Regions from separate parts of the Streptomyces sp. NPDC002619 genome, predicted to be linked through region 2. Evidence: predicted binding sites of a transcription regulator. Region 2 holds the regulator's gene; the other holds the start of a gene.
The links. Region 2 encodes HspR, which represses chaperone genes until heat shock. Its sites were predicted from a motif close to TTGAGNNNNNNNNNCTCAA; they were not measured.
Positions count from the first base shown of each region.

Region 1: lon (endopeptidase La) is a predicted target of HspR. The motif match lies at 1,548-1,566, and genes of this name have one in related genera.

Region 1 is NZ_JBIAQV010000008.1:179,180-182,588, forward strand. Features, by position in the region: gene lon (endopeptidase La) at 1-1,525, opposite strand, end outside; gene ACFYXB_RS16445 (rhomboid-like protein) at 1,663-2,463, opposite strand; gene ACFYXB_RS16450 (spermidine synthase) at 2,686-3,378, shown strand.
Region 2 is NZ_JBIAQV010000002.1:241,680-245,088, reverse strand. Features, by position in the region: gene dnaJ (molecular chaperone DnaJ) at 12-1,193, shown strand; gene ACFYXB_RS05230 (heat shock protein transcriptional repressor HspR) at 1,199-1,651, shown strand; gene ACFYXB_RS05225 (PA14 domain-containing protein) at 1,706-3,391, opposite strand.

The sequences.
Region 1 (3,409 bases), on a different contig from region 2:
CCTTCTCGTCCTCGGTGTAGCCGTCCAGGCGGACCAGCTCCATACGGTCGAGCAGGGCCTCCGGGATGGCCTCCAGGACGTTGGCCGTCGCCAGGAAGACGACGTCCGACAGGTCCAGTTCGACCTCCAGGTAGTGGTCCCGGAAGGTGTGGTTCTGGGCCGGGTCGAGGACCTCCAGGAGGGCCGCCGCCGGGTCGCCCCGGAAGTCGGATCCCACCTTGTCGATCTCGTCGAGCAGGACGACCGGGTTCATCGAACCGGCCTCCTTGATCGCGCGGACGATACGGCCCGGCAGCGCGCCGACGTACGTACGCCGGTGGCCACGGATCTCCGCCTCGTCACGGACGCCGCCGAGGGCGACACGGACGAACTTCCGCCCCATCGCGTGGGCGACGGACTCGCCGAGCGACGTCTTGCCGACGCCGGGCGGGCCGACGAGCGCGAGCACGGCACCGCCGCGCCGCCCGCCGATGACACCCAGGCCGCGGTCGCTGCGGCGCTTGCGCACCGCCAGGTACTCGGTGATCCGCTCCTTCACGTCCTCCAGGCCCGCGTGTTCGGCATCGAGGACCGCCTTGGCGCCCTGGATGTCGTACGCGTCCTCGGTCCGCTCGTTCCACGGCAGTTCGAGGATGGTGTCGAGCCAGGTACGGATCCAGGAGCCCTCGGGCGACTGGTCGCTCGACCGCTCCAGCTTGTCGACCTCCTTGAGAGCGGCCTCACGGACCTTCTCGGGCAGGTCGGCGGACTCCACGCGGGCGCGGTAGTCGTCGGACTCCTCGCCGTCCTTCTCGCCGTTCAGCTCGCGCAGTTCCTTGCGGACGGCCTCCAGCTGGCGGCGGAGCAGGAACTCGCGCTGCTGCTTGTCGACGCCGTCCTGGACGTCCTTGGCAATGGTCTCGGCCACGTCCTGCTCCGCGAGGTGGTCGCGCAGCTGCTGCGTGGCGAGCTTCAGCCGGGCCACCGGGTCGGCGGTCTCCAGCAGTTCCACCTTCTGTTCGGTGGTCAGGAACGGTGAGTAACCGGAATTGTCGGCAAGGGCGGACACATCGTCGATGGCCTGTACCCGGTCCACGACCTGCCAGGCGCCGCGCTTGCGCAGCCAGGCGGTGGCGAGGGCCTTGTACTCCTTGACAAGTTCGGTCACGTGACCGGGCAGCGGCTCGGGCACGCTCTCGTCGATGCGGGTCCCCTCGACCCACAGCGCGGCACCCGGGCCGGTGGTCCCGGCGCCGATCTGCACACGGCCGCGGCCGCGGATCAGCGCGCCCGGGTCACCGTCGGCCAGCCGGCCGACCTGCTCGACGGTGCCGAGCACACCGGTGCTCGGGTACGACCCGTCGATGCGCGGCACCAGAAGAACCCTGGGCTTCCCGGGCTCGGAGCGGGCGGCGGCCTGGGCGGCCTCCACCGCGGCGCGGACATCGGGATCGTTCAGGTCCAGCGGCACCACCATCCCGGGCAGCACGACCTCGTCGTCGAGCGGCAGCACAGGCAGGGTGAGCGGTGTGGACGTCGAAGCCATGATCTCCCCTTCGGCAGTCAAGTTGAGTTACGTCGACTCAATGATCGGACGGCGCAGAATGTTCCCCGCGCCGCGTTCGCTGTGAGCGATCTGCGCGACTACCGGTCCTGGCCTGCGGAAAGAGGCGGGGAGCCAGGTCAGCTGATGGCCATGGCGGGCTCGCGCTGCCACCGTCGGACCAGCGGCCAGGCCGCGATGCCGATGCACAGCGCGATCAGATGACCCCAGGCGGTCATCGGGTCGGCGAACGCGACCAGGGCATCGGCGAGCGTGGCACCGAACAGGATCAGCAGAGGCCAGCGCAACCAGGGGGCGAGCAGCCCGGCCAGAGCGCCGGCGGCCGCGGCCACGCCGAAGCTGATGCCGTAGTCGAGCCGGTGCAGCGAGCTGTCGGGCAGATGGCCGACGAGGACCGCGAGCCCCACGGGCACCTCGGTCGCGAGGGTGGCCAGGACGTGGCCGAGCAGGAAGACCACGGCCGTACGGGCACCGCCTATCCGCCGCTCCAGCGCGGTGAGTACGAGCAGAAAGCCCAGGGTGTACGGCGACACGAGCCCGCCCGCGATCCACAGCGCGCTCGCGAGCAGCACCAGCGCGGGGGTCTGTACGAGGTGGGCGACATCGGTACTGGAGGCCTGCTGGAGGGCGCGTACGAGGGACGGGTCCGTCTGCTCGGCGAGGAGCGAGACGAGGGCGAGCAGAGCGGCGTACCCGAAGGTGAAGGGCGTACCGGTGGGGGTGGGGAACAGCCGCCGGAGCCGTACGGCCCGAAGGACCCGCGGGACCGCTGGGCGGGCCGGTCCCGGGACGGTGGGTGTCCCCGTTCCCCGCTGGCGCGGCATCACGTCCAGCAGGTCGGCGGTCTCGACGCCGTCGATCGTCTCGGGAAGGGGCGTCGCCGAGGCCGACGCCGCTGCAGTCCTCGCGGTTCGTTCCACGCTGACGCGCTCCTTCCGTTCCGCCCCACATTTGGCGCCCCGGCAGCCCCTGTCCATGACCGACGCCACACGGAACCCGATTCACACGATGTTCGGAGGAACCGCGCACTCCACCCGGGTGTTCCCGCCGGAGCCGCCTCCCCGTGCGGGTGAACTGCCGTGCGCCTGCCCGCCATCCGTAATTCCCGTGGCCGTGGCGGCCAGTTCGTGCAGGATGGGCGCATGACCGCCGCGTACGACTACCCCGTAGTCCTGGACCGTCGCGAGGGCCCGTACGGCGAGGTGGTCCTGCGCCGGCACGGACGGTTGCTGCAGATCATCGCGAACGGCTGCTTCCTGATGGACACCTCCGACGGCCGCTCGGAACGGCTGCTCGTCGACGCCGCGTACGAGGCGCTGAATCGGCGGCCGGTGGACGGGCAGCCGCGCCCTGACGTGCTGATCGGCGGCCTGGGCGTCGGGTTTTCGCTCGCACACGCCGCCGCGGACGACCGCTGGGGCCGGATCACCGTCGTCGAGCGGGAGCCGGCCGTCATCGGCTGGCACCGCTGCGGCCCGCTGTCCGAACTGTCCGCCGACGCCCTCGCCGATGCGCGCACGGAAATCCTGGAGACGGATCTGGTGGCGTACGTCAATGAGACTTCCGCCACGTTCGACGCCCTGTGCCTGGACATCGACAACGGCCCCGGCTGGACGGTCACGGAGGGCAACGGCGGACTGTACTCACCGGCCGGACTGGCAGGCTGTGCAAGGGTGTTGAGGCCAGGAGGGGTGCTGGCGGTGTGGTCAGCGCAGCCCTCTCCGGAATTTGAAGGATGCTTGTGGAATGCCGGGTTCCAACAGGTGCGTACCGAAGAGATCCCCGTTGCCCGGGGCGTTCCGGACGTCGTGCACCTCGCCGTACGACCTGGATAGCGAGGGCACCGTCCATCCCCGTAGTGTGCTT
Region 2 (3,409 bases):
GGACGTCGGGGATGAGCACCAAGGACTTCATCGAGAAGGACTACTACAAGGTCCTCGGCGTCCCCAAGGACGCCACCGAGGCCGAGATCAAGAAGGCGTACCGGAAGCTCGCCCGCGAGTTCCACCCGGACGCCAACAAGGGCAACGCCAAGGCCGAGGAGCGCTTCAAGGAGATCTCCGAGGCGAACGACATACTCGGCGACCCCAAGAAGCGCAAGGAGTACGACGAGGCACGCGCCCTCTTCGGCAACGGCGGGTTCCGCCCGGGGCCGGGCGCGGGCGGCGGCAACTTCAACTTCGACCTGGGCGACCTCTTCGGAGGCGGCGGCTCGGGCGGGGGCGCCCAGAGCGGCGGCTTCGGCGGCGGGTTCGGTGACGTCCTGGGGGGCCTGTTCAACCGGGGCGGCACGGCGGGCACGCGTACGCAGCCCAAGCGCGGCCAGGACATCGAGTCCGAGGTCACGCTGAGCTTCACGGAGGCCATCGAGGGCGCCACGGTGCCGCTGCGGATGTCCTCGCAGGCCCCGTGCAAGGCCTGCTCCGGCACCGGCGACAAGAACGGCACACCGCGCGTGTGCCCGACCTGCGTCGGCACCGGCCAGGTGGCCCGGGGTTCGGGCGGCGGCTTCTCGCTGACCGACCCGTGCCCCGACTGCAAGGGGCGCGGGCTGATCGCCGAGCACCCCTGCATGGAGTGCAAGGGCAGCGGCCGTGCCAAGTCGTCCCGGACCATGCAGGTCCGCATCCCCGCGGGGGTGACGGACGGTCAGCGGATCCGGCTGCGCGGCAAGGGCGCTCCGGGCGAGCGAGGCGGTCCGGCGGGCGATCTGTACGTCGTCGTGCACGTCGGCGAGCACCCGGTGTTCGGGCGCAAGGGCGACAACCTGACGGTGACGGTGCCGGTGACGTTCGCGGAGGCGGCCCTCGGCGGTGAGGTCCGGGTCCCGACGCTCGGCGGCCCCGCCGTCACCCTGAAGCTGCCCCCGGGCACGCCCAACGGCCGCACCATGCGGGCGCGGGGCAAGGGCGCGGTCCGCAAGGACGGCACTCGCGGCGACCTGTTGGTCACCGTCGAGGTGAGTGTTCCGAAGGACTTGTCGGGGAAGGCTCGTGACGCGCTCGAGGCGTATCGCGAGGCGACCACGGGCGAGGATCCGCGTTCTGAGCTGTTCGAGGCCGCGAAGGGAGCTTGAGAGTGATGGACGGCCGTCGGCGTAACCCGTACGAAATGACCGAGGAGACCCCGGTCTACGTCATCTCGGTGGCGGCCCAGCTCTCCGGTCTGCACCCGCAGACGCTGCGTCAGTACGACCGCCTGGGCCTGGTCTCCCCGGACCGCACCGCGGGCCGGGGCCGGCGCTACTCGGCCCGCGACATCGAACTGCTCCGCCAGGTGCAGGCGTTGTCGCAGGACGAGGGCATCAACCTGGCCGGAATCAAGCGCATCATCGAACTGGAGAACCAGGTCGCCGCGCTGCAGTCCCGCGTGGCGGAACTGCAGTCGGCCCTGGACGGCGCCGCGGCGGCGATGCAACAGCGCGAGGCCGCGGTGCACGCCTCCTACCGGCGCGACCTGGTGCCGTACCAGGAGGTCCAGCAGACCAGCGCGCTGGTGGTGTGGCGGCCGAAGCGGCAGCAGCAGTCCGACTGACGGCACCGGCGAAGGAGCCGGGAGGTTTCACGACCTCCCGGCTCCTTCGCGTGCTCACGGCGCCAGGACCACGTAGTCGGCGCCGGGCGCCGACTCGGTGCCGTCCGCGTACACGGCCGTCACCCAGTAGTAGTGGGTGGTGCCCTTGGTGGCGGTGGTGTCCTCGTACGACTCCTGCGAGGTGGCCGCCAGCTTCTCGTACGCCGCGGTGTCGGGGTTCCAGCGGTAGACCTGGTAGCCGGTGGCGTCGGTCACCGCGTTCCAGGACAGCGCGGCGGGCGCCGCGCCCTCCCCGCCGACGAACGCCGTCAGCTCGATCGGTGAACCCTCGGGCGTGGCCACGCCGGGCGTGGTGTCGAGCTCGGTGGCGGTCACGACCTCGGGCGCGCGCGTCCACTCGTAGTGGGAGTTCCAGTCGTCGTCGACGGCATCGACGAAGAAGCACCGGTCCTCGCCGTCCGGCAGGGTGCGGTACGCGTACGAGGTGGTCTCGGTCCACAGCCACTCGACCTCGTGGACGGAGCAGACCTTCTCCTCGTCGTCGCCCAGGATCTCGCCCGCGTAGACGACGTACCGCGCCAGGTCGGGCGTCTGATTGGCGTCCCAGTGCAGGGCGAAGCCGTACTCGGTCGGGGTAGCGGTCAACCCGGTGACGGCGGACGGCGGGGTGAGGTCGTAGCGCTTGGCGCTGAGGGCGGCCGGCGCCGACTCGTTGCCCGCCGCGTCGAGGGCCGTCACGCGGTAGTACGAGGTGGCGCCCTCGACGGCCGAGGTGTCCAGGTAGGACGTCTGGTCCGTGCTGCCGACCTTGGTGTAGGCGCCGTTCGCGCTCGTCGCCCGGTAGACCCGGTAGGACACCGCGTCCGTGACCCGGTCCCAGGCGATCCGCAGCCCGCCCGTCCCGGAGTCGGCGGTCAGCCCGCCGGGCGCGGCGGTCGGCGTCCGGTCGGCGGTGGTGACGCCCTGGTCCGCCGTGCCGGCCGACGTGTTGCCCGCCTTGTCGTAGGCGCGGACCTCGTAGTAGTAGGTCTCACCGGTCTTCGGCAGGGAGGAGTCGACGTACGACGTGGAGGTGGTCGTGCGGAGCGGCGTGCTGCCGAACGACGTGCCTTTCAGACGCCGGTAGACCCGATACCCGGCGAGGTCCATCTCCTTGTTCTTGGCCCAGGTGAGCTTGGCCGCACCCGTCGTCTTGTCGTAGGTCACCGAAGTCCCGGTCGGGGTGAGGGGTTTGACCTTGTCGACGGTGGCGGAGGTGCGGGGCAGGTACGCGAACGAGACGTTGGCCGTGCCGGTCCAGTTGACGTAGTCGACGCGGAGGCTGTGCTTGCCGGAGGGGATGGTGACGTTGACGGTCTTGGAGACCGTCGACGACACGTTCTTCCACAGGTCGACCTTGCGGACGCCGTCCAGGTACACCCGGATGCCGTCCTGGGTGGTGACAGGCAGGGCGAAGGGGCCGCCCGAGCCGAAGTCGCGGGTCACGGTCCAGCGGACGCTGAAGTTGTCCTTGGGCAGGCCGGTGGCGGGGGCGCCGGTGCGCCAGTTCTCGCTGATCGTGGAGTCGCAGTCCGTCTTCTTCGGGGTGCCGGAGAAGGTGGTGTTCGCGAAGAACTGGCGTTTGTAGACCGGCGAGGTGCAGCTCGTGGCGGCGGAGGCGGGGACGGTGACCGCGCTCAGCAGGGCGCCGGTGGCGGAGAGCACGGCGGCCGTGGCCACCGCGCGTCTGGCTGGGTTCATTCGGTCCTCTGGTCGAGT